4 regions of the Rhodococcus sp. NPDC003318 genome follow, and region 3 is predicted to be linked to each of the others. Evidence: riboswitches for the same ligand, from Rfam matches in the RefSeq annotation. Region 3 holds a riboswitch; each other region holds the start of a gene.
What was found. Region 3 has a riboswitch for cobalamin ahead of ACFYVR_RS05595 (CbtB domain-containing protein). Riboswitches for the same ligand answer to the same signal wherever they lie in the genome.
Positions count from the first base shown of each region.

Region 1: another riboswitch for cobalamin. It lies ahead of ACFYVR_RS12390 (ABC transporter substrate-binding protein); the one in region 3 lies ahead of ACFYVR_RS05595 (CbtB domain-containing protein).
Region 2: another riboswitch for cobalamin. It lies ahead of cobN (cobaltochelatase subunit CobN); the one in region 3 lies ahead of ACFYVR_RS05595 (CbtB domain-containing protein).
Region 4: another riboswitch for cobalamin. It lies ahead of ACFYVR_RS13660 (ABC transporter substrate-binding protein); the one in region 3 lies ahead of ACFYVR_RS05595 (CbtB domain-containing protein).

Region 1 is NZ_JBIAOU010000006.1:46,573-53,607, forward strand. Features, by position in the region: gene ACFYVR_RS12385 (FecCD family ABC transporter permease) at 1-626, opposite strand, end outside; gene ACFYVR_RS12390 (ABC transporter substrate-binding protein) at 698-1,753, opposite strand; cobalamin riboswitch at 1,797-1,934, opposite strand; gene ACFYVR_RS12395 (chorismate mutase) at 2,041-2,343, opposite strand; gene pcrA (DNA helicase PcrA) at 2,635-5,109, shown strand; gene ACFYVR_RS12405 (hypothetical protein) at 5,339-6,289, opposite strand; gene ACFYVR_RS12410 (response regulator) at 6,533-7,035, opposite strand, start outside.
Region 2 is NZ_JBIAOU010000001.1:163,001-170,035, forward strand. Features, by position in the region: gene cobN (cobaltochelatase subunit CobN) at 1-2,126, opposite strand, end outside; cobalamin riboswitch at 2,158-2,298, opposite strand; gene cobG (precorrin-3B synthase) at 2,302-3,459, shown strand; gene ACFYVR_RS00720 (precorrin-8X methylmutase) at 3,478-4,104, shown strand; gene cobJ (precorrin-3B C(17)-methyltransferase) at 4,104-5,591, shown strand; gene ACFYVR_RS00730 (hypothetical protein) at 5,619-5,918, opposite strand; gene ACFYVR_RS00735 (protein kinase) at 6,030-7,035, opposite strand, start outside.
Region 3 is NZ_JBIAOU010000002.1:73,989-81,023, reverse strand. Features, by position in the region: gene ACFYVR_RS05615 (alpha/beta fold hydrolase) at 1-321, opposite strand, end outside; gene mhuD (mycobilin-forming heme oxygenase MhuD) at 413-724, shown strand; gene ACFYVR_RS05605 (helix-turn-helix domain-containing protein) at 770-1,558, opposite strand; gene ACFYVR_RS05600 (nuclear transport factor 2 family protein) at 1,692-2,054, shown strand; cobalamin riboswitch at 2,081-2,205, shown strand; gene ACFYVR_RS05595 (CbtB domain-containing protein) at 2,235-2,429, shown strand; gene ACFYVR_RS05590 (CbtA family protein) at 2,420-3,187, shown strand; gene ACFYVR_RS05585 (DsbA family protein) at 3,337-4,065, opposite strand; gene ACFYVR_RS05580 (OsmC family protein) at 4,791-5,225, opposite strand; gene ACFYVR_RS05575 (MFS transporter) at 5,329-6,918, opposite strand.
Region 4 is NZ_JBIAOU010000007.1:36,007-43,041, forward strand. Features, by position in the region: gene ACFYVR_RS13645 (metal-dependent hydrolase) at 1-208, shown strand, start outside; gene ACFYVR_RS13650 (hypothetical protein) at 208-1,356, shown strand; gene ACFYVR_RS13655 (class I SAM-dependent methyltransferase) at 1,353-1,754, opposite strand; gene ACFYVR_RS13660 (ABC transporter substrate-binding protein) at 1,751-2,746, opposite strand; cobalamin riboswitch at 2,805-2,931, opposite strand; tRNA gene ACFYVR_RS13665 (tRNA-Ser) at 3,031-3,115, opposite strand; gene ACFYVR_RS13670 (MarR family winged helix-turn-helix transcriptional regulator) at 3,167-3,661, opposite strand; gene ACFYVR_RS13675 (alpha-hydroxy-acid oxidizing protein) at 3,690-4,847, opposite strand; gene ACFYVR_RS13680 (NAD(P)H-quinone oxidoreductase) at 4,933-5,919, shown strand; gene ACFYVR_RS13685 (cysteine desulfurase-like protein) at 6,108-7,035, opposite strand, start outside.

The DNA of each region.
Region 1 (7,035 bases), on a different contig from region 3:
ACCGTGACCCCGACGACGGTGACGGCGCCGCACAGCGCCACGTCGGTCCAGTCCGCGCCGCTGAGCGACCCGAGCAGCCAGAACAGCACGCCGCGGGTCTGCTCGGCGTCCGCGGAGGACATCACGACGAACGAGGTCAACGCCGAGAACAGTTGGGTGCCCGCGACACCGGCGAGGAGCACCTTCGCGGTGCCGCCGCCGGCCCCCGCCGCCAGGGCGAGGACCGCGCCGAAGGCCACGACCGCACCCACGAACGCGCCCGTCGAGAGCGAGATCGCGCCGCCGCCGATGCCGAGCACCGCCACCAGCACCGCCCCGGTCGACGCGCCGGACGAGATGCCGAGGACGAACGGATCGGCCAACGGATTGCGCAGCAGCGACTGCATGATCGCCCCGCACAGCGCCAGCCCGGCGCCGCACACCGCCGCGAGCAGGGTCCTGGGCAGCCGCAACTCCCAGACGATGCCGTCCTGCAGCCGGGTCAGCCCCGACGACCCGATGCCCCAGTGCTCGAGGATCACCGCGTACACGTCGCGGACCGACAGGTTCGCCGGCCCGATCGTGACGGTCACGGCGATCGAGGCCACCAGGACGGCAAGTCCACCGAGCAGCACCGCCGGAAGCAGGGCCTTCGACTCGCGTCGCGGGGTCGGGGTCGGGGTCGGGGCCGTCGCCCGTTCCGCGGCGACCGTCGGCGTCACGGCTGCGGGGTGACGAGGTTCCACTGCTGCAGCGCCCCCGCCACCTTCTCGACGCCGTCGACGGTGCGGATGGTGGGGTTCATGTCCGCCCCGCTCACGACGATGTACCGCTTCTGCTGGACCGCGGGCAGCTGTGACGTCACCGGGTTCGACTCGAGGAAGGCGATCTTGCTGTCGAGAGCGTCGCCGTCGATGCTGCGCCGGCTCAGGTCGGCGAGGACCAGCGCGGTCGGATCGCGGTCCGCGACCGTCTCCCAGGAGACCTGCGGCCACTCGTCGGTGGTGTCGGCGAAGACGTTGGTGGCGCCGACCGCGCGCGCGATGATCCCGGACGACCCGCAGCAGCCCGCCATGTACGGGGTCTTCGTGTCGGCGAACCAGAACGCGAGCGAGACACCGGCAGCGTCCACGGTGTCCGCTGCCGTCGCGTACCGCTGCTGCAACTCGGCGACGAACCCCTCACCGCGCTCGCGGACGTCGAAGATCGCGGCCAGTTCGCGGATCTCCCGGTAGACGCTGTCGAGGGTCAACGGCTCGGTGCGGGCGCCGTCCGCGTTCGACGCCGAGGACACGTCGCCGCCGCACCCGTTGTCGGTGGGGGACAGGTAGGTCGGCACACCGAGCGACTCGAACTGGTCGCGGCCCGCACTGCCGCCGTCGCCGATCGACGACCCGAACGACGCGGTGACGAAATCCGGCTCGGCGTCGAGCACCACCTCGAGCGACGGCTTGTTGTCGGCGAGCCGCGGCACCGTCGCATTCGCGGCAGCCAGGTTCTCACGGACCGGATCCGTCCACGTCGCGGTGCCGACCATGCGGTCCGCGAGTCCGAGGGAGAGCAGGATCTCCGTCGACGCCTGGTTGAGGGAGACGACACGGTGCGGCGGCGCATCGACGGTGACGGTGCGGCCGCAGTTCGAGAGCGTGACGGGATACCCGGTCGCGGCCGTCGACGGCTCGTCGTCGGTGGCTGCGGAACCCGAGCAGCCGGTCAGCAGCAGCGTGGCAGCTGCGGCGAGCACGGCGGCACAGCGGAGGAAACGAATACGCACGAAGCGGGAACTCCTCGTTCAGGGCCCAGTCGCGGGGCCGAGAGTCTCACCTGACCCGATCCGCGAGCATCCGGACTTCGGCCCACGTGAACAGGGCCGTCACCGCTGCGCGTCAGTCCCGGATTCGCACCGGGTTCCCTCGCCGATCGGGGCCGCACGGGCGGCCACCGTCACCGTATACCTCGCGAGCATCGCCCGGTATGTCCGGGTATCGCGCTGCGTTCCTCCGAGGTTGCCGGGGCCTCGTCGTCACCGGCGCCGAAGAGGAGTCGCAGGCCCGAGCGGAGTTACCGGCCCAGCGGACCGCGCCCCAGGCGCAGCAGCAGCATCGCCAGGGTGTGACCCTCCTGGCCGAGCTCACTGAACCGCTCGAGCACCTTCATCTCACGGCTGTGCACGAGGCGCGGACCGCCCGACGCCATGCGGGTGCGGCCGATCACCTGGGACACCTCGCTGCGGCGCTTGATCGCGGCGAGGATCTCCGCGTCGAGGCGGTCGATCTCCTTGCGGAGCTCGTCGATCTCGGCCTCGCTGGTCGGCAGGTCGGTGTCGTTCTCGGCGTTGTTGTTCGGCGAGATGGGGGCGCCCATGTCTTCTCCTCGTGTCAGAAACTGGATCGTTCTCGGTCCCGCGGGTCGTTACCCGATCCAGGCCCTCTCACGAAAAGAGCCCCGGATCGCTGCGGACCGCGGGGCTCGTGGGTTGTTCAGGCCACGGGCACCGGAGTCCGGTACCCGTAGAAAAATCGCCAGGGGTGGCGAGCGTCGGCACTGAGCATGACCCCATTTTGCCATGCCCGACCGGGCGCGGCGGGTCGTGGGTGCACACGGGTCGTGGGCGGGCAGCCCGATGTCGGTGCACAGCGGTAGCGTGGACAGGCGATGAACACATTCTCCGCGGCAGCTCACGCCGGTACCCGCACCTCGACCGACGCCCTCCTGGCCGGACTGAATCCGCAGCAGCGCGAGGCGGTCGTGCACCAGGGATCGCCGTTGCTGATCGTCGCGGGCGCAGGGTCGGGCAAGACTGCGGTGCTGACCCGCCGCATCGCGTACCTGCTCGCGGAGCGGGACGTCACTCCCGGGCAGGTCCTGGCGATCACGTTCACGAACAAGGCGGCCGCCGAGATGCGCGAGCGCGTCGCCCAACTCGTCGGACCCCGCGCCAACAGCATGTGGGTCGCAACCTTCCACTCGAGCTGTGTGCGGATCCTGCGCATGCAGGCCGCGCTGCTGCCGGGGCTGAATTCGAACTTCACGATCTACGACGCCGACGACTCGCGCCGGCTGCTGACGATGATCTCCAAGGATCTCGAGATCGACCAGAAGAAGTACTCGGCGCGGCTGCTGGCCACCCACATCTCGAACCTGAAGAACGAGCTGATCGGTCCCGAGGAGGCCGCGGCCAACGCGGAACTCGAGACCAACGAGGTCGTCCGCCTCGTCGCGCGGGTGTACGGCCACTACCAGGCCCGGCTGCGGGCGGCCAACGCGCTCGACTTCGACGACCTGATCGGCGAGACGGTCGCGCTGCTCCAGAACCACCCGCAGGTCGCCGAGTACTACCGGCGCCGGTTCCGGCACGTCCTCGTCGACGAGTACCAGGACACCAACCACGCCCAATACGTCCTCGTGCGCACCCTCGTCGGCGAGGAGGGTGCCGGCCCCGTCCCGCCGTCGGAGCTGTGCGTCGTCGGTGACGCGGACCAGTCCATCTACGCCTTCCGTGGCGCGACGATCCGCAACATCGAGGAGTTCGAGCGGGACTACCCGCAGGCCCGGACGATCCTGCTCGAACAGAACTACCGCTCCACCCAGAACATCCTGTCGGCGGCCAACGCGGTGATCGCCCGCAACACCGGCCGACGCGACAAGAAGCTGTGGACCGAATCCGGCGAGGGCGACCTCATCACCGGGTACGTCGCCGACAACGAGCACGACGAGGCGTCGTTCGTCGCGTCGGAGATCGACCGGCTCGTCGACGCCGGCGACGCGCGCTACGGCGACGTCGCGGTGTTCTACCGCACCAACAACTCGTCCCGCGCGCTGGAGGAGATCTTCATCCGGCTCGGGTTGCCGTACAAGGTGGTCGGAGGCGTCCGGTTCTACGAGCGCAAGGAGGTCCGCGACGTCGTCGCGTACCTGCGGGTGCTGGAGAACCCCGACGACACGGTGAGCCTGCGGCGCATCCTCAACACCCCGCGTCGCGGCATCGGCGACCGTGCCGAGGCGTGCGTCGCGGTGCACTCCGAGCAGCGGGGCATCGGATTCGCGGCCGCCCTGCGCGACGCCGCCGACGGCACGGTGCCGCTGCTCAACACCCGTTCGCAGAAGGCGATCGCCGGCTTCCTCGACATGATGGACGAGATCCGTGACGGGATGCAGCCCGACGACACCGGACTGATCGACATCGGCGAGGTGGTCGAGTCCGTCCTCGACAAGACCCGCTACCGCGCCGAACTCGAGGCGAGCAGCGACCCCCAGGACGGCGCCCGGCTCGACAACCTCAACGAACTCGTCAGCGTCGCACGCGAGTTCAGTTCCGACGCCCGCAACGCGGCCGGTCTGGACACCGAGATCGACGAGTCGCTCGAAGGTGCCCTCGCCGCGGCCGGCGAAGACGACCCGGCACTCGGCGACGGTGAGCCCGACCCCGGGTCGCTGGCCGCGTTCCTGGAACGGGTGTCGCTGGTCGCGGATTCGGATCAGTTGCCCGACAACGGCGACGGCGTGGTGACGCTGATGACGCTGCACACCGCGAAGGGTCTCGAGTTCCCCGTCGTGTTCGTCACCGGGTGGGAGGACGGCCAGTTCCCGCACATGCGGGCGCTCGGCGATCCGGCGGAGCTGTCCGAGGAACGTCGCCTCGCGTACGTCGGCATCACCCGGGCCCGGCATCGCTTGTACGTGACCCGCGCGGTGCTGCGCTCGGCGTGGGGTCAGCCGATCACCAACCCGGAATCGCGTTTCCTGCAAGAGATTCCGCAGGAACTGATCGACTGGCGTCGGGAGGATCCCGGCCCGGGCATGGGTGGGGCCATCGGTGGTGGCCGGTTCCGCGGTGGTCAGGGCTACGGCGGTGGCTACGGCAACGGCGGTTACGGCAACAGCGGCGGGTACGGCGGCTTCGGAGGTCGCGAGAGGGCCGAGGCGACACCGAGCTTCGGTTCCGCACGGCCCCGCAACAACCACCTGGTGCTCGCGGTCGGCGACCGCGTCAGCCACGACAAGTACGGGCTCGGCACCGTCCTCGAGACGAAGGGTGCCGGCACCACCGCCACGGTCACCGTCGACTTCGGCTCGTCGGGCAAGGTGCGGCTGATGCTGATCGGCGGCGTCCCCATGGTCAAGCTCTGACCAACACACCCCACCCCGCACCCACCGCCCCACCCCGCACCCACCGCGGCTGAAGGTGGCCTTCGTTCGCATCAGCCGCACGAAGGGCCCCTTCACTCCGGATCGTCGGCCGCCCCCCGTTCTGGCTGAAGGTGGCCTTCGTTCGGATCAACGGCACGAAGGGTGCCTTCAGCCGGGCGGGGTGGGGCATCAGGGGGTCAGGTCGTCGAGGCGTCAGGTCGTCAGGTCGTCAGGGATGCACGCGGACGTCGGGGCGAGGACGGGACGCGGCGAGGTCGTAGTGGGCGCGTAACTCCGACAGGACCCGCGCCGGTTCCTCCGTCAGTCGTCGCGGAATGATCGCGTAGACGACGATCCCGTGACTCTGCAACCGCGACCGCCGCTCGAGCGTTGCCGCGTAGTCGTCCGCGCTCAGATGCCAGTTCAGCGAGTCGATCTCCCAGGCGAGGGCGACGTCGTCGATCCAGCCGTCGGGGCGGGCGAGGAACCGCCCGTCGGCGGTGTGGACGGACGGGTTGAAACTCATGGTCGGCAGCCCCGAGGTCCTGGCCAGATCGCGCGCCTGTGCCTCCGCGACCGAGTGGACGTTCGCGGCGACCTCGGCGAGCACGACTCGTGGCAGCGCCGACCCACGTCGGCTACCCGCCGCGAGTTCACGGAACAATGCAGCAGGTTCGAGCCGCTCACGTTGGATCACTTCGGACACCAGAGCGCGCACCGCGTTCAGCGAGCGCATCCGGCGGGCTGCGTCCAGCGTCGCCCGCGGGAGGGGTGCGCAGGCGAAACCGTTGCGGGACACCGCGTCCGGCAGTCGTGTCGTCCGCTCGATCAGGACGAAGCGTGCCGACTGGCGCTGACGGTCGTGGGGAACGAGGACATGGATGTCGCCGGGCGACCCGGATCCGAGGCCGTGCTCGCGCAAGGCGGCCTGCCCGGTCAGTAGTGCGTCGGGTCCGCTGTAGAGGAGCGCGGCCGCTTCGCGTTGACGGAAGCTCGGTTCGCCGTTCTGCATGAGTACGACTCCGGGCAGTAGGCGTTGCCACGGTCCGTCAGTACGGCAGCGCTGCGAGACAGCCGACCCCGAGATGCCCTCGGCGGAGAGGTCGGCCACCCTGACGGCACCGTGGGGGCTGGCCCGTCTGATCTCGTCGAGCCGTCGGGCCCAGTCACCTCGTCGCATGAGCAGATCCTGCACGGCGCCGGCACCGTCGAAGGCCGTCGTCGGGCGGATTCCGCGGGGGCTGTGGATAGTTCGCGACCTGTGGATGACCGGCTGAAGGCGCCCATCGTTCGCTTCAGCCGCATGAAGGGCGCCTTCACCCCGGACGCCGGCCGACCCCGGCTCCTGGCGGAACTCCCGGCTGAAAGTGGCCTTCGTTCGGATCAACGACACCAAGGGCGCCTTCAGCCGGAGGGGCGGGGGTCAGCTGGGGGCGACGATGCCGTGGTCGAAGGCGTGGACGATGGCCGCTGCCCGGTCGCGGAGGTCGAGTTTGACGAAGATGTGGCCGACATGGCTCTTCACCGTCACCTCGGAGATGCCGAGGTGACGGGCGATCTCGCCGTTGGTGTGGCCGCGGCCGATCAGTGCGAGGACCTCGACCTCGCGGGCCGTCAGCCCGTCGACGCCGCGCCCGTCGCGGGCCGGGGTGGCGGTCCGGTAGGTGCGCAGGACCCGCCCGGTGACGGCCGGGTCGAGGCAGGACCCGCCGGCAGCGACGGTGTGCACGGCGCGGATCAGTTCCTCGGCGGGGGAGTCCTTGAGGAGGAACCCGGCCGCCCCGGCCCGCAACGCGCCCGACAGCAGTTCGTCGTCGTCGAAGGTGGTGAGCACCAGCACCGGAGGGTTCGCGGCGTGCGCCCGCAACGCCCGGGTCGCGGCGATGCCGTCGACCTCTTTCATCCGCAGGTCCATCAACACGACAT
Region 2 (7,035 bases), on a different contig from region 3:
CGAAGGCCGGGCACGGTGCGCTCGCCGCCCCACATCTGCTTGGCGCGCAGCACCGCGAGCACCAGCTCGACCTCGGCGTCCCCGTCCGGGGCCTGCCCGAGGACGTGCAGTCCGTCGCGGATCTGGACGTCCTTGATCTCGCACAGCCAGCCGTCGACGTGCAGCAGCATGTCGTCGAACACGTCCTCCTCCGGGCGTTCGGCGAGCCCGAGGTCGTGGTCCATCTTGGCCGCGCGCATCAGCGTCCAGATCTGCTGGCGGATCGCGGGCAGCTTCGACGGATCGAGCGCGGAGATGTTCGAGTGCTCGTCGAGCAGCTGCTCGAGCCGGGAGATGTCGCCGTACGACTCGGCCCGCGCCATCGGCGGAATCAGGTGGTCGACGAGGGTGGCGTGGGCGCGGCGCTTGGCCTGGGTGCCCTCGCCGGGGTCGTTGACGAGGAACGGGTAGACCAGGGGCAGCTCCCCGAGCGCGGCGTCGGTGCCGCACGAGGCGGACATGCCGAGGGTCTTGCCGGGCAGCCACTCGAGGTTGCCGTGCTTGCCGAGGTGCACGATCGCGTCGGCACCGAACCCGCCCTGCTCGGTCGCGGCGGCGATCCACCGGTAGGCGGCGAGGTAGTGGTGGCTCGGCGGCAGGTCGGGGTCGTGGTAGATCGCGACCGGGTTCTCCCCGAAGCCGCGGGGCGGTTGGACCATCAGCACGACGTTCCCGACCCGCAGGGCGGCGATGACGATCTCGCCCGCCGGGTCGGCGCTGCGGTCGACGTACAGCTCGCCCGGGGCGGCGCCCCAGTGCTCCTCGACGGCCTCCCGGAAGTCGGCGGGCAGCGTGGCGAACCACTCCCGATAACGTGCCGCGGAGATGCGAATCGGGTTGCCCTCCAACTGTTCCGCGGTCAGCCAGTCCGGGTCCTGACCGCCGGCCGCGATCAGCGCGTGGATCAGCGCGTCACCGTCCCCGGACGCCAGCCCGGGCAGCGCGTCCTCGCCGTCCGCCGGGCCGAGGTCGTAACCGGCGTCCCGCATCGCGGTCAGCAGCGCGATCGCGCTCGCCGGGGTGTCGAGTCCGACGGCGTTGCCGATCCGCGCGTGCTTCGTCGGGTACGCCGACAGCATCAGCGCGATCCGCTTGTCGGGGTTGGCGACGTGACGCAGTCGCGCGTGCCGCACCGCGATCCCGGCGACCCGGGCCGCCCGTTCGGTGTCGGGCACGTAGCTGGTCAGTCCGTCTGCGTCGATCTCCTTGAACGAGAACGGCACCGTGATGATGCGGCCGTCGAACTCCGGCACCGCGACCTGGGTGGCGACGTCCATCGGCGAGAGCCCGTCGTCGTTGGCCTCCCACGCCTCCCGGCTGCTGGTCAGGCACAGGCCCTGCAGGATCGGCACGTCCAGGGCGGCGAGGGCGGTGACGTCCCACGACTCGTCGTCCTCGCCGGCGGACGCGCTCGCCGGCTTCGTGCCGCCGGCCGCGAGGACCGTGACGACCATCGCGTCCACGGTGCCGAGCACGTCGAGCAGTTCGGGTTCCGCGGTGCGCAGAGACGCGCAGAAAATCGGCAGCGGCCGGGCGCCCCGATCCTCGACGGCCCGGCACAGCGCCTCGACGTACGCGGTGTTCCCGGCCAGGTGCTGCGCGCGGTAGTAGAGCACCGCCACCACCGGTGAGTCCTTCCGGTCCGTCTGCGGGCCGGAAGGACTCACGGGGGCGAATCCCCAGGTGGGGGTGTGCACCGGCGGTTCGAACCCGACACCGGTGAGCAGCACCGTGTCGGACAGGAAGCCGTACAGGTTCGTCAGGTTGTCCGCGCCGCCCTCGGCCAGATAGTTGTGGGCCTGCGCCGCGACGTTGCCCGGCACCGTGGACAACTCCATCAGCTCGGCGTCGGGTGCGAGTTCACCACCGAGGACGACGGTGGGTGTGCCCGCTGCCAGCACCGCGTCCAGGCCGTCCTCCCACGCACGACGTCCGCCGAGGATCCGGACGATCACCAGGTCGACGCCGTCGAGGAGGGCCGGCAGGTCGTCGACGAGCAGGCGCGCGGGGTTCGCCCACCGGTAGTCGGCGCCGCTGGCGCGGGCGCTGAGCAGGTCGGTGTCGGACGTCGACAGCAGCAGGATCACGATGCCTCCTCGGGGTTTCGCGCCCCACTCGGTCTGGGACGGCAGCGTCGGAGGGTCTGACTCCCCGGAGTCCGGGTCACAGTGGCGCGACCGCACCGGAATCGCACCGGTTTCCTCTCGAGCTGCCGCAATCGCCGCTGATCGTACCGGTGCCGTCACCGTAGGCTGGAGGGCGATGTCCGATATCGAATCCCCGGCCCCCCGGTCCCGCCCCGACGCGTGCCCCGGCGCGTTGCAGGTGCACGAGGCCGCCGACGGCGCACTGTCCCGGGTCCGACTGCCCGGCGGTGCACTCACCCACGCTCAGCTCCAGGTCCTCGCCGATGCCGCCCGCGACCTGGGCAACGGCGAACTCGAACTGACGTCCCGCGGCAACATCCAGCTTCGGGCCGTGACCGATCCCGCCGCCTTCGCCGACCGGCTCGCCGCGGCGGGACTGCTGCCCTCGCCGACCCACGAACGGGTCCGCAACATCCTCGCCTCCCCGCTGTCGGGTCGGATCGGCGGAATCGCGGACGTCCGCGGGTGGGCCTCGGCTCTCGACGCCGGTCTCATGGCCGATCCCGACCTCGCCGACCTGCCGGGCCGCGTCCTGTTCACCCTCGACGACGGCCGCGGCGACGTGACGGGGCTGCAGGGCGACCTCGGGCTGCACGCCGTCACGGCGACCGAGGTGGCCCTGACACTCGCCGGTGCCGATCACGGCGTCCGGCTGACCGCCGAGGGTGCGGTCGCGACCCTGCTCGACGCGGCCCGGGCGCTGCGCGAGATCCGCGGCACGCAGTGGCGGCTGCAGGAGATCGAGGACGGCCCGCGCCGGGTGCTCGCCCGGTTGGGTGTGACCGCCACGGCGGACCCCGTCGACCTGGCGGCGCCGGAGTCGGCGGGCCCGATCGGGTGGCTCGACCAGCCCGACGGCACGGTCACCCTCGCGGCAGGCCTGAGGTTCGGGGTGCTGCCCGCCCGGCTGGCGGACTTCCTGGTGGCCGTCGAGCATCCGATCACGGTCACTCCCTGGCGGTCGGTGCTGCTGCACGACCTTGACGAGGGCGTCGCCGAACAGGTGGTGCGCATCCTCGCGCCGATGGGGCTGATCTTCGACGCGAACTCCCCGTGGCTGCAGGTCACTGCCTGCACCGGACGTCCCGGCTGCGCGAAGTCCCTCGCCGACGTCCGCGGGGACGCCGTCGCCGCGGTCGAGTCCGGTGCGCTGCCCGCCGACGGCCGCCAGCACTGGGCCGGCTGCGAGCGGCGGTGCGGGCGCCCCCGCGGTGAGGTGACCGATGTGGTCGCCACCGGCGACGGCTACCGGGTGGACCCGCCGACACCCTGACCCCATATCGTTGGGTGCATGACCGACTACATCCGCGACGGCGCCGAGATCTACCGCCAGTCGTTCGCCACGATCCGGGCCGAAGCCGACCTGTCGAGGTTCCCCGCGGACGTTGCCCAGGCGGTCGTCCGGATGATCCACGCGTGCGGCCAGGTCGATCTGACCGACGACGTCGCGTTCAGCCCCGGGGTCGTCTCCGCGGCACGCGCCGCGCTCCGCGACGGGGCGCCGATCTTCTGCGACGCGACGATGGTCGCGTCCGGGGTGACGCGAAAGCGCTTGCCCGCGCACAACGATGTGGTGTGCCTGCTGGGTGACCCGCGCACGCCCGTGATCGCCGAGAAGCTCGGCAACACCCGATCCGCTGCCGCGCTGGAACTGTGGGGTCCGAAGCTCGAGGGTGCCGTCGTCGCGATCGGCAACGCCCCGACCGCGCTGTTCCACCTGCTCGACATGCTCGATCAGGGTGCGCCCCGGCCCGCGGCGATCATCGGCTGCCCGGTCGGGTTCATCGGCGCCGCAGAGTCCAAGGAGGACCTGATCGTTCGCGCCGGCGACATCGACTACCTCGCGGTACGGGGGCGCCGCGGTGGCAGCGCCATCACCGCGGCCGCGCTGAACGCGATCGCGACGGAGGTCGAGTGATGGCGGGCACACTCTGGGGCATCGGACTCGGGCCCGGCGACCCGGAACTGGTCACGGTCAAGGCCGCCCGGATCATCGGCGAGGCGGACGTCGTCGCGTTCCACAGCGCCCGGCACGGCCGCAGCATCTCCCGGGCCGTCGCCGCGCCCTACCTGCGCGAGGGCCAGATCGAGGAACACCTCGTGTACCCGGTGACCACCGAGACGGTCGACCACCCCGGCGGTTACCAGGGCGCGATCGACGACTTCTACGCCGAGGCGTCCGAGACCCTCGCCGCGCACCTCGCCGCAGGTCGGACGGTCGCATTGCTCGCCGCGGGCGATCCGCTGTTCTACAGCTCCTACATGCACATGCACAAGCGGCTGTGCGACCGCTTCGACGCCGAGGTGATTCCCGGGGTGACCTCGATCAGCGCCGCCTCCGCCGCGCTCGGGGTGCCGCTCGTCGAACGCGACGAAGTGCTCACGATCCTGCCCGGCACCCTGCCCGCCGAGGAGCTGACCCGACGACTGCGCGCCACCGACTCCGCCGCGATCCTCAAGCTCGGCCGCACGTTCCCGGCGGTGCGGCAGGCCCTCGCGGACTCCGGTCGACTCGCCGAGGCCTCGTACGTGGAGCGGGCCAGCACCGACAAGCAGCGGGTGCTCGCCGCCGCCGACGTCGACGACGCCGATGTGCCGTACTTCTCCATCGCGATCGTCCCGAGCCCGTCCAACAATCCGGCCGCACAACGAGATTCGGAGCCGGGGTCGGTGACCGTCGTCGGTCTCGGACCCGGCGACGACGCCTGGACCACCTCCGAGGTCCGCGACGAACTGGCCCGCGCCACCGACGTCGTCGGCTACACCACCTACGTCGACCGGGTGCCGGTGCGGCCCGGGCAGAACCGGCATGCCAGCGACAACAAGGTCGAATCCGAGCGCGCCGCAATGGCATTGGATCTCGCCAGGCGCGGTGCCCGCGTCGTCGTGGTGTCCTCCGGCGACCCCGGCGTGTTCGCGATGGCGGCCGCGGTGATCGAGATGGCCGCCGACGAGCAGTGGCGCGACGTGCCGGTGCGTGTCCTGCCGGGCATGACCGCCGCGAACGCCGTCGCCAGCCGAGTCGGCGCACCGCTCGGGCACGACTACGCGATGATCTCGCTCTCCGACCGGCTCAAGCCGTGGGACATCGTCGCCACCCGGATCTCCGCGGTCGCCGCCGCCGACATGGCGATGGCCATCTACAACCCCGCGTCGAAATCGCGCACCTGGCAGGTCGCCGCGATGAAGGAGCTGATCCTCGAGCACCGCTCCCCCGACACCCCGGTCATCGTGGGGCGCGACGTCGCCGGGCCCGAGGAACGGGTCCGGATCGTGCCGCTCGGCGACCTCGAGCCGTCCGAGATCGACATGCGGACACTGCTGATCATCGGCTCGTCACTGACGACCGTGGTCGAATCCGGCGGGGAGCGAAAGGTGTTCACGCCGCGGCGCTACCCGGGCTGACCCCACCGGCACCGCTCCCGGGCGGTGTCAGTGCTCGTCGTAGTGGTCGCCGTGCTCGGCGTGGCGATGCCCGTCGTGGATGTAGTCGACGTGGTCGCCGTGCGGGACGGACACGTGCCCGCACCCCTCGCCGTGGTGGTGGTCGTGGGCGCCGTGTTCCGTGTGCCCCGACGTCTCGCACTCGTCGACGTGGTCGCCGTGCACCTTGTGCAGGTGCCCGTCGTGGACGTAGTCGACGTGGTCGCCGTGTGGCACTGACACGTGCCCGCAGCCCGGTCCGTGAACGTGGGTGTGCTCGGTGTGCGGATGGTGCTCGGTCACCGTCATCGGAACTCTCCCGCCACTTCGTCGGTCGGATCCTGGTGACATCGACGCTAGCCCGGGGCTCCGAGCGCCACAACCGCACCGCGTCGGCCGTCGGTGGACTTCCCGCGCGGGTCAGGCGGATGCGCCGTCCGCCTGCTCGACAACCCAGGCGGCGATCTGCGCCCGCGACGTGAAGCCGAGTTTGGTCAGGATGTGCTCGACGTGGCCCTCGGCGGTGCGCTGCGCTATCACGAGTTGGGCGGCGATCGCCCTGTTGGTCAGTCCTCGGGCCACCAGATCGGCCACCTGCCGTTCACGTTTCGTCAGATTCGATCTGCTGTCGGCGGGGGTCGACGCAGCAGGGGGCGACTCCCGGAGTGCGTAGGTGACCGCGCCGGCGAAATTCAGCGCCCTGCCCGTGCGCTGGGCCGCCTCGAACGCCCGCGTCCCGAGCGCGGCGCGGACCCGACGCTCGCACTGCTCGTGGTGTACGAGCAGGTGCAGGAACAGGAGGGTGGAGCTGCCCACGGCTCGGCGCAGCGACTCGGCTGCTCCCAGGAGCACGGCGGCGCGCTCCGGCTCGCGGCCCTCGCTCTCGATCCACGCCAGTGCCTCCAGATCGGCGGCGGCGATCAGTGCGTCGTCCACCATCCGGGTGAGCCGCAGGCCCTGCTCCAGCAACCGTGCGGCCCGAGTCCGGTCGCCCTGCCTCCACACGGCCACACCCAGCCCCCACAGCGAATACGACCGATACACCGATTCGTGACGCGCCCGGGTCGTTTCGAGCACCTGCTCGTGGCAGGCGGCGGCGCGCGTGGCATCGCCCTGCAGTTCGAGGGTCCACGCGAGCGCTTGCAGGACCGCAACCCCCACCCGGGAGAGCTCGTCCTGTGCGGCGAACCACTCGTGGGCGTCGCTCAGCCGGGTGTGTGCGCGGGGCAGGTCACCGCCGTAGAGCGCCAGCATTCCGTCGCCGCCGGCGATCAGTGCGTAGGCCGCTCGGTCGCCGCCGCGCGCGGCCAGTTCCTGTCCTTCGTCCATGAGAGCCTTCCCGGCGGGCAGGTCGCCCTGCATGCCGGCGAGCACACCGGCGGCGTACAGGGCGCGGATCCGTTCTTCGACCGGCAGCGGTGGTCGA
Region 3 (7,035 bases):
GGGGGCCATGTCCTCGACCACCAGGGCCCGCACCCGGTCGGGGTGGGCGGCCGCGAAACACCAGGCGTGCAGTCCGCCCATCGAGTGCCCGATCACCGTCATCGGGCGCTCGATCGGGGCCAGAGCCTCGGTCAGGTCGGCGACGAACGCCTCGGTGGTCAGTTCGTCCGGCGCGGGCCTGCCGTGGCCGGCCGCGTCGAACGCGTAGACATGGCCGTGCTCGCGCAGCCACGGCACATGCCTGCGCCACGTACGCGCGCTGCCCATCAACCCGTGGAGCAACAGAATCGGTCCGCCCGCCCCACCCTCGTCATGCAGCACGGAACCGAGATTAACCGGACATCCGGGCTGCGGGTCGTCGATCGGGTCGGCCCGGTCCCGCAGACGCCGCGCCGCGAGTACTCTCGCGGCCATGGCAGTGGTGAAGATCAACGCAATCGAGGTGCCCGAGGGCGCCGGTCCGGAGCTCGAGAAGCGGTTCGCCCAGCGTGCGGGCACCGTCGAGAACTCGCCGGGGTTCCTCGGCTTCCAGTTGCTGCGTCCGACGGGCGGCGAGACCCGCTACTTCGTGGTGACGCAGTGGGAGTCCGAGGACGCCTTCGCGGCCTGGCGCAACGGCGACGCCCGGGCGGCGCACGCCGGTGAGGCGAAGAAGCCGGTCGCGACCGGCGCCTCCCTGCTCGAGTTCGAGGTCGTCCTCGACGTCCCCGCGAAGCAGGCCTGACCCGTCCCCCGCGCACCGGTCGTCGCACGACGGCCGGTGCCTTCGTCATCCCACGTGTTCGCGCAGGGCTGCCGCCGTGGCCGCGTCCACCGGATGGAACGTCTCGATCGCCAACTCGGCGACGGTGACGTCCAGCGGAGTGCCGAAGACCGTCGTAGTACTGAGGAACTCCAGTTCTCCTGCGACCGTGCGGATTCGGATCGGCACCACGAGCGCGCCCGGTTCCGGGTCGACGGCGGCGTCGCCGCACGGATAGCCCGCCAACTCCGCCGCGAGGCCACCGAGCACCGTGTCTCCGGTCACCGCGATCTGATGTTCGAGTCGATGCATCAAGTGCGCCCGCCACTGGCCGAGATTGACGATCCGCGGCGCCATGCCCTCCGGGTGCAGACTCAACCGCAGCACGTTCACCGGCGGCTCCAGCAGATGCCGCGCACACCCGTCGACGAGCACGGCGACCGCACCGTTGCCGTCGACGAGATTCCAGTGGCGGTCGACCACCACCGCCGGTGAGGGCAGGTACGCGTGCAGGATCTGCCCGATCGCCCGCGCCACCGACGCCATCGGAACGTCGCCGAGCCCGTGCTCCGGATAGGCCGGTGCGAACCCACCCGCGAGCAGAAGCGAATTGCGTTCCCGCAGAGGGATCTCCAGCTGTTCGGACAGCCGGATCAGCATCGCCCTGGTGGGCCGCGACCGCCCGGTCTCGAGGAAGCTGACGTGCCGGGCGGAGACGTCGGCGAGGCCGGCAAGCTGGAGCTGACTCATCCGGCGGCGTTCGCGCCACTGCCGCAACAGGACTCCGACGGGCCGATCCTCCACGAGCGTGGTCATGTCCCGAGCCTAGGCGTGTCCGCGGGAGCCGATCCATTACCTCCGAGGTAATCGACTCGGGCGCGCGGCGGCCGCCACAGTGGTGGACGTCGACCGGCCGCCCGGGCCGGCCCCCACCGATCGGAGAGACGACATGACCGAATTCGACGCCCTCGCAGCCAAGTACATCGCGGTGTGGAACGAGACCGACCCCGATGCCCGGCGGGTCGCGATCGAAGACCTGTGGACCCCCGACGGGCGGTACGTCGACCCGACGGTCGCGGCGCAGGGTCACGCGGACATCGACGCCACGATCGGAGCCGTGCAGGGCCGGTTCCCCGGTATGCGGTTCCGGCTCCGCGGCCCCGTGGACGGCCACCACGAACAGGCGCGCTTCGGTTGGCAACTCGGACCGGCCGGCGCCGAGGACCTCGTCGCGGGCTTCGACGTCATCGAGCGCGACGAGTCCGGACGGCTGGTGCACGTCCTGGGGTTCCTCGACAAGGTGCCGTCCTGACCGTGCCGATTGACAGCGCAGGCACCTCGGTGCGACAGTGCGCTGGTAATCGCGATGTCGACGGGAATCCGGTGCAATTCCGGAGCGGTCGCGCCACTGTGTTCGAGTGTCCACTCGACAGCCAGACCCCGTCGTCGTCGCACAGGGCTTTTGCGGGACGCGTTATCCCAGGAGGAACCAATGGCTGTCGTTCACACCCCCGACAGGTCGACCGCATCGGTCGGTGTCGCGTTGATCATCGCGGGCGTCGTCCTGCTCGCGATGCTGACCCTGTACCTGGTCGGTTTCGACCAGGGCGCGGTCTCGCGGACCGGCATGTACATGCACGAGCTCATGCATGACGGTCGGCACCTGCTGGGGCTTCCGTGCCACTGACCGACGCATTCTCGAAACTCCTCGTTCGTGGGCTGCTGGCCGGACTCGTCGCCGGCCTGCTCGCCGGTGCCGTCGCCTTCGTGATCGGCGAACCACACATCGACGCCGCCATCGCGATCGAGGAAGCCGCCTCCGCTCCGGCGGAGCATTCACACGAGACCACCACCGCACACACTCACGGCGACGACACCCTGGTCAGCCGGGACGGACAGCGGGTCGGACTGTTCCTCGCGACCACCCTCGCGGGGCTGGCGCTCGGAGCGATCTTCGCGGCCGTCGCACACTTCGCGCGGAGGCTGACAGCGCTGTCCGGTCCGGTGCTGGCGATGACGCTGGCCGGTCTCGGATGGCTCGCGATCGAGGCTGTGCCGTTCTTCAAGTACCCGGCGAATCCACCCGCGGTCGGGGACCCGGACACCATCGCCGAGCGCACCTGGTTGTGGCTGGCGTCGGTGGTCCTGGGACTGGTCGCGGTCGCGGCCGCGGTCCACATCGCGCGGCTCGCCGCGGCGTCCGGCTACCTGTCCGTCCGGGTCGGGGCACCGGTGCCGGCGTTCCTGGTGATCGTGGCGGTCGGCTACATCCTGCTGCCCGGCGTCAACGAGGTCGGGGACGACTTCCCCGCCACCCTGCTGTGGGAGTTCCGGATCTCGTCGCTCGCGATCCAGGCGACGCTGTGGCTCGCTCTCGGGGTCGGGTTCGCGTTTCTCACCGAGCGGGCCACGCGCTCCCGGCCCGTACTCGCCGCCGCGCACTGACCGACTTCCCCGTCCCGTCCCGCCCCACCCCGTCCCGCCCCACCCGGCTGAAGGTGGCCTTCGTTCGGACTGTCCGCACGAAGGTGGCCTTCAGCCGGTGGTGGGTGGGCCGGTGGTGGGTGGGTGAAGGCGGGTGGCGGCTGTGCCTGTCAGACCGCGCAGGATCCGTCGACGCACGCTCCGTCCGCGTCGGCGGAGCCGGCGAGGGTGACGATCGGGCTCGCGTCGGCGTAGGCCTTCTCCAGCAGCTGGGTGAAGACCTCGACGGGCTGCGCACCGGAGACGCCGATCGCGCGGTTGGCGACGAAGAACGGCACCCCGGAGATCCCGAGGGCACGGGCCTGCGCCAGGTCGTCGCGGACCCGCTCGGCCTCGGCGCCGGAGTCGAGAGCGGTCCGGACAGCGTCCGCGTCCAGCCCGACCTCGACGGCGATCGCGACCAGTTCCTCACGGTCGTCGATGACCCTGCCCTGCGCGAAGTGGGCACGGAACAGCGCGGCCATCACGTCCTCGCCGCGGTCACCCGCGACGTGGATCAGCCGATGCGCGTCGAACGTGTTGGCCGCTACGACGGTGTCGAAGTCCATCGTGAGCCCGTCCACGGCGGCGGTGTTCGCGACGTGCGCGAACATCTGCTTCACCTGGTCGGCAGGCATCCCCTTCATCTCCACCAGTGCGTCGACCTCGGCGCGACGCAGCCCGACCGGAGTGTCCGGGGACAGCTGGTACGACCGCCACACGACCTGCACCCGGTCGCGGTGCGGGAATCGGGCGAGGGCGGTTTCGAAGCGGTGCTTGCCGATGTAACACCACGGGCAGGCGATGTCGGACCACACCTCGAGCACGACGGCGGACTGGTCGGGAGATTCGATGCTCACAACTGGTTGAAACGTCCACCACCGCCGGATTTGTTCCGCGCGCCGCCACCCGGGTGCCGGATCCACGCCCGCGGCTGTGCCGGGTCGATCACGTCGTCGAACTCGAACGTCGTGCCCGCGTGCCGGGCCTTTCCGTGCTCGTACCACGGCAGGCGGCGCGCAGGGTGTCATCGCACCGGAGTCGTTGATCCGCTCGGTGAACCGGCGCCCGCCGGCCGTGGTTCGGCGACACCGGTTCGGGAAACTCACCGAGCGCGGCGTCCCCGTTCGACACTTCCGGAAAACAGTTCTCGACCCCGGACGCATGACGCCTCCGGGGTCGATTTGTACAGTGCCCGAATTGTTCTACGCGCGCGACTTACTTCGCGTTAGGACAATCCTTCACCCACTTCACATTTCCGTCGAAGTTGCAGCTGCCGGCATGGGTTCCGATGGCGAACGCCGGCGCGGCAGCCAGACCGAGAGGCAGGGCAATCATAGCGCCGACCAGGGCAATTTTGGCGGCGAGGTGGCGTGCGGGGGTGACGGCAGGAGTGGCCACAGAAATAGATCCTCACGTGGTGCGGCGTCGCGATTCCTCGGCGACGGAAATACCGAAGCCCTTCGCGAGGTGCCATTCTTCAGGGGGAATTCCGCGCCTCAGGGCGTCTTCACGCGTCGGCGCGGCGATATCCATGATAAATGAGCAACCGACAATTGGCGAGGACCAATCTTTTCTACGCCGATCAAATCAAGGCCGCGTCCAGCGTGATCTCGACCCCGGTCAGGGCCTTGCTGACCGGACACGACTCCTTCGCGGCCTGCGCGGCCTTCGCGAACCCGTCGGCGTCGAGGCCGTCGACCTCACCGCGGACGGTCAGGGTGATCCCGGTGAGCTTGAACCCGGGGTTGTCGGGTCCGAGGCCGACGACCGCGGTGACCTCGAGGCTCTGCGGAACCCCACCGGCCTCGCCGATCAGCGCGGACAGCTGCATCGCGTAGCAGGCCGAATGCGCCGCCGCGATCAGCTCCTCGGGACTGGTCGCGCCGTTCGCCTCGTCGGCGGCGCGCTTGGGGAACGACACGTCGAACGTCGCGAGACCCGAACTGGTCAGTTCGGTCTGGCCGGATCCCTCCTGGAGAGTTCCGTTCCATGCGGTTCGAGCGGTACGAGTGGGCATGAGCGATCCTTCCGATGACACCGGCCCGTGGGCCTGCTGACGGGAAACCTCCCCCAGTCTTCCCCGGCACCGCCCCCGCGTCACCCCGACACGACGGTCGGGTTCAGCCTTGCGGCAGGGCGCCCTCCGCTGTCCGGTCCTCCCTCTCGTAGCGGGCGAGCAATTCCCGCTCCGCGTCTCGTCTGGGGAACGCGAAGAACACCAGCGTCGCGCCGATCAGCACGATCCCGATTGCCGCGGAGTACGCGCGTCCGTCGCCGTCCAGGAACGCGGACCGGGCTGCCGCGATGATCTGCTGCCCGTACTGCGGGTAGCGCTCGGCGATGGTGACGGCACCGGCGAACGACTTCTCCAGCTCCGACTGCGTCTGCTCACTGACCTGTGACGCCTGCGGTGTCGCCTCGATGGTCTTCGTCAGCGACGCGGCGTACCCGGCGGTGAGCAGCGCCCCGAGGATCGACTGCACGATCGCGCCGCCGAGATCTCGCTGCAGATCGGCTGTTCCGGACGCCATGCCGGCCCGGGACACCGGGACGGATCCGGTGAGCGAATGCGACGCCGGTGTGCCGGCCAGTCCCACTCCCGCTCCGAGGAACATGAATCCGAGCGCGATCACCCAGTAATCGGCGTTCTCGTCCCACAGCGTCAGCGCCACCCCCAGGCCCACCAGGATGGCGAGGTACCCGCACAGCAGTGTGAAGCGCGCCCCGCGGGCCTCGACCAGCTTCGCCGACTGCGGCGCGACGAGGACCATGACGATCGCCGCGGGCAGGGCCGCCGACCCCGCGGCCAGGGTGGAGTAGGCGAGCACGTTCTGCAGGTACTGCTGGCTGATGTACAGCACGCCCATCAACGTGCCGAACACGACTATGCCCGCGACCGCGGCGACCCAGAAGATCCGGCGCCCCGCGACGTGCAGGTCGTACAGCGGGTCGCGGGCCCGCATCTGCCGGAGCACGAACGCGATCCCGGCGACGAGCGCCACCGCCAGCGCGGACAGGGCGATCGTCTCCATTCCGTCGACCGGAAGGAAGTTGATGCCGAGCACCAGGGCACCGACCAGGATCACCGACACCGTGCCACCGAAGTGGTCGACAGGTGCCGACGACTCGTTGACGTGACTCGGCACGAACACCGCCGTCATCACGAGTGCGATCACCGCCAGCGGAATGGTCACCAGGAACACCGAGCCCCAGAAGAACCACTCCAGCAGGGCGCCGGCAACCAGCGGACCCAGCGCGGACAGTCCGCCGCCGATCGCCGACCACAACGCGATCGCCTTCGTCCGTCCGGCTCCCGCCCACAGCGCGGTGATCAGGGCGAGGGTGGTCGGGTACGCCATGCCGGCCGACAGGCCACCGATCACCCGAGCGGCGAACAGCACGTACTCGTTCGGCGCGAAACCCGCGAGCAGCGACGCCGGCACCGACAGCGTCATGCCGAGGACCAGCATCGTCTTGCGGCCGTAGCGGTCGCCGACGGCACCGAGGTACAGCACGGACGCGGCGAGGCCGACGGAGAAGCCGACCGCGATCAGGTTCAGCGAGGTCTGGCTCGCGTCGAACGCCCGCCCGATGTCGGGCAGGGCGACGTTCGCGACCGCGAGGTTCAGGTTCGCCACCGCCGCAACGAGAATCAGCGTCGACAGCACCAGGGATGCACGGTTGGGACGGGACTCGACGGGAGTGGCCACGGTTCAAGTGGACACCACGACTGCCCGTCCCGCCACGGAAGTCGACGCGAAACGCCGGATGCCGTGTCCGGCGTCGAGGTCGGGGACTGCTCACAGCACACACGTTTTCGCGTGTGC
Region 4 (7,035 bases), on a different contig from region 3:
CGACGGGCTCCCCCGCGGTGAACAGCTCACCGCCCTGTCCGGCATCATCCGCAGCCAGATGCCGAAACACGATCCGACACACGAGAAACTGCCCGCGCTGGCCGGCCGGTGGTTCGAGCGGTACGACGCCGGCTACGACTGCACCCGCTGGTACACCGCCGACACCCGAGCGCCGCGGCCCGCCCCGGCGGTATCGGAGGCCAACTGATGGCGGACCTGTGCTCCCCCACCTTCGCCGACCTCGCGACCCGCCTCGGCTTCTCGTGCGCGGAGGCCGGCGGACTCGTCGAGTTCCGCAGCCCCACCACACTCGAGAACTGGACGCTGCCGGTGCTCGAGTTCACCGTCGTGCTCGGCTCGCTGCTCGCCCTAGTCCTCGCGATCGCGCGGCTGCGGCGCCACGGTGACCCGACCAATCTGGTGCTCTGGTTCGGCGCGACCGCCTACCTGTTCGTCATCGAACCGCCGCTGTACTTCCCGGCCGCCTTCGGCATCGAGGATCACGTCGACACGATGTTCGCGCACAACGTGTTCACCGTCGACTTCCTGTGGGGCCGGCTCCCGCTGTACATCGTCGCGATCTACCCGCTGATGACCACGATCGCCTTCGAGATCGTCAGGATGCTCGGCGTGTTCCGGCGGTACGGCGTCCTCGTCGGCGCCGTCTGCGTCGGATTCGTCCACCACGCCTTCTACGAGATCTTCGACCACACAGGCCCGCAACTGCGGTGGTGGGAGTGGTCCCTCGACAACCCCGTCAACCAGCCGATGTTCGATTCGGTTCCGCTGCCGAGTGTGGTCGTGTTCGCCGCGCTGTGGCCGATGTCCCTCGCCTTCTGCGTCCAACTGTTCGTCGGCCGTCACGTCGACCGCGGCGAGCACTTCACGGGCCTCCAATTGGTCTGGCGCACAGTGGTGATCGGACTGCTGGCGTCGCTGGGCACCTTCATCCTGCCCCTCCCCGCGACGGTGTTCGGGGCGGGCAGCGACACCGTCCGCGGATTCCTCTACGCCGCCGAACTGGTCGTCCTGACCGTGGTCGCGGTCGTGGTCCTCGCCCGGCAGTGGTCGCGGCTGCGCCGCGACGACACCGACATCCCGGCGTACGGCAACGACTTCGTCCGCTGGTACGCCGTCGTGTATCTGGCCGTCATGGCCGTCCTGTGGGCGACGGCGCTGCCCGACTGGTTCGGCGCCGTCGACGGCGTCACCGACAACGGCGACCCGATCGGCAGCCTCTGGTACACGGCCGGCTGCTTCGCCATCGCGATCACCTGCGTCGTCGCCACATTCACCGTGCCGCGGCCGAAGTCGGATGCCGACTCCGCGGCGGTGAGCACACCGGCGGCAACCTAGGCGGCTCCGTAGACGACGTAGTCGTCGAACAGCTGCCACAACGTGCCCGACTCCGCGAACCCGGCCTGCCGGAGCGCGGCGAGCTGGAACTGCACCGTGGTCGGCGGGGTCGCGTCCCGCCCGGCGAACCGGACCCGGTCGCCGTGCCCCGCCAGGTGTTCGCGGGCCAGTTCGAGGAGCATCGGATCGTGGTCGAGAGCCACCACCCGCGCATCCGGGAACCGGTCGAGGATCCGGCCGCTGAGCGATCCTGGTCCGCAGGCGAGATCGACCGCGGTGAAATCGGTTCCGACGGCGAGCTCCAGCGCGTCGAGCATCACGCCGAAAAGCACTTCCCGGTCAGCGATGTAGGCGGCCTGCTGACGATCCCAGCGCTCGACGAGCTCCGCCGACTTCACTGCGCAACCCCGAGGTCGCGCAGCCCCGCGGCGAGTTCCTCGATGCCCGCGACGTTGCGGATCGACGGATCCATCGTGGTACCGCTGATGACGATGTACCGCTTGTTCTGCACCGCGGTGAGTCGACTCGCCACCGGATCGGATTCGAGGAACCGGATCTTCGCCTCGGCGCTGTCGCCATCCCCGCCACGTCCGAGATCCGCGAGCACCAGCACCGCCGGATCACGGTCCAGAACACTCTCCCAGCCGATTTCGGGCCACAGCTGCCGACTGTCGGCGAAGGCGTTCACCGCCCCGACCTCGCGAGTCATGATCCCGGGCGCCCCGCAGCAGCCCGCGATGTACGGCGTCGCGGTGCCCGCGTACCACCAGGCGAGCGTGACCCCGGACGGATCGATGCCGTCGGCCGCCGCCTCCGCACGGGATCGCAGGTCCGCCACGAGTGCGTCACCGCGCTCGGAAACGCCGAACAGCGTGGAGACGTCGCCGATTTCGGCGTACAGGTCGTCGAGCGTCAGTTCCGAATCCTGCACGGCGTCCTGGCCGCCGCATTCGCTCGGGGACTGGTACGTCGCGACGCCGAGATCTGTGAACCGCTGCCGGTCGGCGATTCCCTCGGCGGAGAAGGTGTAGTCGAACGTGGTGTAGACGAGATCCGGGTCGCGATCGAGGACGGCCTCGAACGAGGGGAACTCGTCGTCGAACCGGAACACCTCGGACGCCCGCTGTTCGAGTTCGGGAAGGACCGGATCGTCGACGAACGCGAGACCGGCGAGGCGATCCTCGACGCCGAGGCTCAGCAGCAGCTCGGCCGCCGGCTGATTGACGGCGATCGCCCGCTCGACGGGAGCGTCGAGCGACACCGTGGTGTCGCAGTTCGTGAGGGCCGTCGGGGCATCGTGGTCGGCCGCCTCCTCGGCGCCGCATCCCGCCATCCCGACCAGTGTCGCGGCCGCGATCCCGGCGGCCGCCATTCGGACATGTTGCTTCATGACACGTCAACTTCCTGCGGACGCCGCACGCGAGCGTCCACACGAGAAATGCCGGCGACAGTTCACCGACCCAGCAGGCGACCGGACTCGGGGCGTCACCCCACACCGTTGCGCGTCAGTTCCGGATTCCCACCGGATTCCACCTGATCCCGATTGTCGGGATTGCCTGGCATCGCGGAATCTAGCAGGCACGGACTCAGCCGGGCCCCGCCGACGTGCCGCGCGGACCGGTTCGTGGCACGAGAAAGGCCCCTCACCTGCATCAACAGGTGAGGGGCCAGCTGCGGAAGCGGAGGGATTTGAACCCCCGGTCGCTCTCACGACGCTCGCTTTCAAGGCGAGTGCATTCGGCCGCTCTGCCACGCTTCCGTGGCGAATCCTAGCCGCCGGGCGCAACCGGGGACGAACCCGCCCGGCGCGTCACACCTCCGGGCGGGCGTCCAGGGCGGCGTCGACCTTCTCGAACACGGTGCCGACGGCGTCGAGTTCCTTCGCGTCGAGCAGGTCGATCAGGTAGTTCCGCACCCCGTTGAGGTGGGTGGGAGCGGCTTCGGCGAGTTTGCTGCGGCCGTGCGGTGTGATCAGGGCGAGCACGCCGCGGCCGTCCTCGACACAGGTGCTGCGGGTGACGAGGTCGTCCGTCTCCATCCGCCGCACCTGGTGGGTGAGGCGGCTGCGGGACGAGAGGATCCCGTCCGCGAGCTCGCTCATCCGGACCGACCCGTCGGGCGACTCCGACAGGATCACGAGGATCCGGTAGTCCGCCAGGGAGATCTGGTGTCGGCTCTGCAGCTCCCGGTTGAGCACCTCCATCAGGCGCTGACTGCCCTCGATGAACCCCCGCCAGGCACGCATCTCCGCCGCGTCGAGCCAGTGCGGAGACGCCGCCGTCTCATCTGCAATCTCTGTTGCCACCCCGCCATTCTAGTGAGCGGGGGACCGCTCAGGTGGCGCGAAGGATCGACGGATCCAACTCGGCGACGGTCGCGAAACCGGCGAGGCCCATGTTGACGTCGAAGTCCGCGAGCAGCATCCGCAGCGCGTGCCGCACTCCGTCTGCACCCGCGAGTCCGAGGCCGTACACCCACGGACGGCCGTACAGGACGGCGTCCGCGCCGAGCGCCAGCGCCTTCATCACGTCCGCGCCGCTGCGGATCCCGGAGTCGAGCAGCACGGCCGCCCGGTCCCCGATCGCGGCGGCGACCTCGGGGAGGGCGTCGAGCGCGGCGATCGCCCCGTCGACCTGACGGCCACCGTGGTTGCTCACCACGACACCGGACGCGCCTGCGTCGATCACCTCGCGGGCGTCGTCGGGATGCACGATGCCCTTCACCACGATCGGCAGGTCGGTCCAGTCCCGCAGTCGTGCAACGTCCCTCGTGCGGAGGGCGTGATTGCCGAACATCGACACCCACGTCAGCACCGCCATCTGCATCGCCTCGGTGCTCTCCTCCGGGGGCGTCGCGAGGCGGGACCGGAACACCGGGTCGGACAGGTAGTTCGCGATTCCCTTCGCCTTCAGGAACGGCAGGTGACCGAGCACGAGATCACGTGGTCGCCAACCCATTCCGGGAGTGTCGGCGGTGACGACGATCGCCTTCGCGCCGGCTGCGGCGGCGCGCCGCACGAACGATTCCGCGACCTCCTCGTCCGACGGCCAGTACAGCTGGTACCACCAGTTCTCACCCGACGCCGCCGCGACCGTCTCGATCGGCGTGGACGCCGCCGTCGAGAGCACCGACCCGACACCGAGTTCGGACGCGACCGCGCCGACCGCCGCCTCCGCGTCCGGGTGCACCATTTCGAGCACCCCGACCGGGGCGGTGAGCACCGGCGCCGCCAGCCGCGTCCCCAGCACGTCGACAGCGAGGTCGCGGGCGTCGGCGGCGGCGGTGCCGCGCAGCATCCGCGGCACGATCGCGTGCCGGTCGAAGGCCGCCAGGTTCGCCGCCGCCGTCCGTTCGGTGGACGCGCTGCCCGCGATGTAGCCGAACGCCTCCGGCGAGAGCCGCTCACGCGCGAGGTCCTCGAGACCGGCCGCCGTCATCGGCAGCTCCGGGACCACGCCGCCGAGGCCGGAGAAGTAGATCTCGTTCTGCATGTTGCCGAAGTAGGTCACAGCGAGACGGTATCGCCTCCACCGACTGCGCAGCGGTGGTACGCGGGCAGGCGCTAGCGTCGGTGTCATGCATGCGATCACCGTCACCGCGCCCGGCGGACCCGAAGTCCTCACCTGGTCGGAGGTTCCCGATCCCAGCCCCGGCCCCGGCGAGGTGCTGATCGACGTCGCCGCGACGGCCGTCAACCGCGCCGACGTGCTGCAGCGCCGTGGCCTCTACCCGCCGCCGCGCGGCGCCAGCGAGATCCTCGGACTGGAGTGCTCCGGCACCGTCAGTGCGCTCGGCGACGGGGTGCGGGACTGGCAGATCGGCGACCGGGTGTGCGCGCTGCTCGCCGGCGGCGGGTACGCGGAGAAGGTGGCGGTCCCGGCGACGCAGCTGCTGCCGGTGCCCGACGGACTGGACCTGGCGGCCGCGGCGTCACTCCCCGAGGTCGCGTGCACGGTGTGGTCGAACCTGGTGATGATCGGCGGGATGCGCGCCGGGCAGCTGGTGCTGATCCACGGCGGCGGGGGCGGTATCGGCACCCACGCCATCCAGGTCGCGTCGGCGCTCGGCGCCACCGTCGCCGTCACCGCCGGCTCCGAACTCAAACTCGCCGCCTGCCGCGACCTCGGCGCCTCGATCACGGTCAACTACCGCGAGGACGACTTCGTCGCCGCCGTCCGCGACACCCCGCAGGGCGGCGCCGACCTGATCCTCGACAACATGGGCGCGAAGTACCTGGACCGCAACGTCGACGCACTCGCCAAGGACGGGCAGCTGTGCGTGATCGGCATGCAGGGCGGCGCGATCGCCGAACTGAACATCGGCAAACTCCTGGCGAAGCGCGGCCACGTGTTTGCGACCGGATTGCGGGGCCGGCCCGAAACGGGGACCTCCAGCAAGGCGGAGATCGTCTCCGAGGTGACCGCCCGCCTGTGGCCGCTCGTCGCGGACGGCACGATCCGCCCGGTGGTGCACGCCGAGCTGCCGATCACCGAGGCCGGCCGGGCGCACGAGCTGCTGGACTCCGCCGAGACCGTCGGCAAGGTGGTGCTCACCGTCGCCTGACCCCACCCGGCTGAAGGGCACCCCGGTGCGGATCAACGACATGAAGGTGGCCTTCGGCCGGATCCGCCGGACGACCCGCTGTTCCGGCTGAAGGTGCCCTTCGTGCGGTTGATCCGAACGAAGGCGGCCTTCAGCCCGGAGGGGCGGGGTCGGCGGGGACCGCGGTTGGGAACGGGGAGGTGCTGTGCTCAGCCGAGGGAGGCGACGGCGCGGACGAGCTGGTCGATCTCGTACCGCGTCGTGTAGGGCGCGAGGCCGATCGTCACGGCGCCGCCCTCCTCGTTGACGCCGAGCGAGTCGAGCAGCCGGCTGCCGCGACTGCCGACGACGGTGCCGATGCGGCGGTCGGCGAAATGCTCGGAGACCTTCTCGGCGGGCACCCCGGCCACGGTGAAGCTGATGGTCGGAACCCGGCTGTGGGAGGTGCCGATCAGCGTGACCTGCGGCAACCTGCGCAGGGACGCCAGCAGCCGCTCGAACAGCCGGTCGTGGTAGTCCTGCAGCGAGCTGATCGACGTCTCGAGCCGTTCGCGGCGGGTGCCGTGGGCCGCCTCGTCGAGGTTCGCGAGGTAGTCGATGGACGCGGTCAGCCCGGCGAGGAGGGCGTACTGGTGTCCGGCCAGTTCGAGGCGTTCGGGGCCACGCGCGGTCGGGTTCAGCGAGATCGACGGGATCCGGTCGATCAGCGCCGGATCGCGGAACACCAGGGCGCCGATCTGGGGTCCGCCCCAGCTGGGCCCGGAGACCGCGACGACGTCCGCACCGAGTTCGTGGATGTCGACGTGCGCGTAGGGGGCGGCCGCGACGGCGTCGGCGACGAGCAGCCCACCCACCTCGTGGATCCGGTCGGCGGCGACCCGCACGTCCGGCGCCGAGCCGACGATCGGGGACGCGGCCGTCAACGCCACCAGCCGGGTGGTCGGGCCGATGAGTTCGGCGAACTGCCAGCTCGGCAGGTCGCACGTGTCGATCTCGACCTCCGCCCACCGGACCTGGGCGCCGTACCGGTTGGCGACGCGCAGCCACGGCGCGACGTTCGCCTCCTCGTCGAGCCGGGACAGCACGACACCGGTGCCGAGACCGAGCCGCGAACTGAGCGCTTCGGCCAGCCACGCG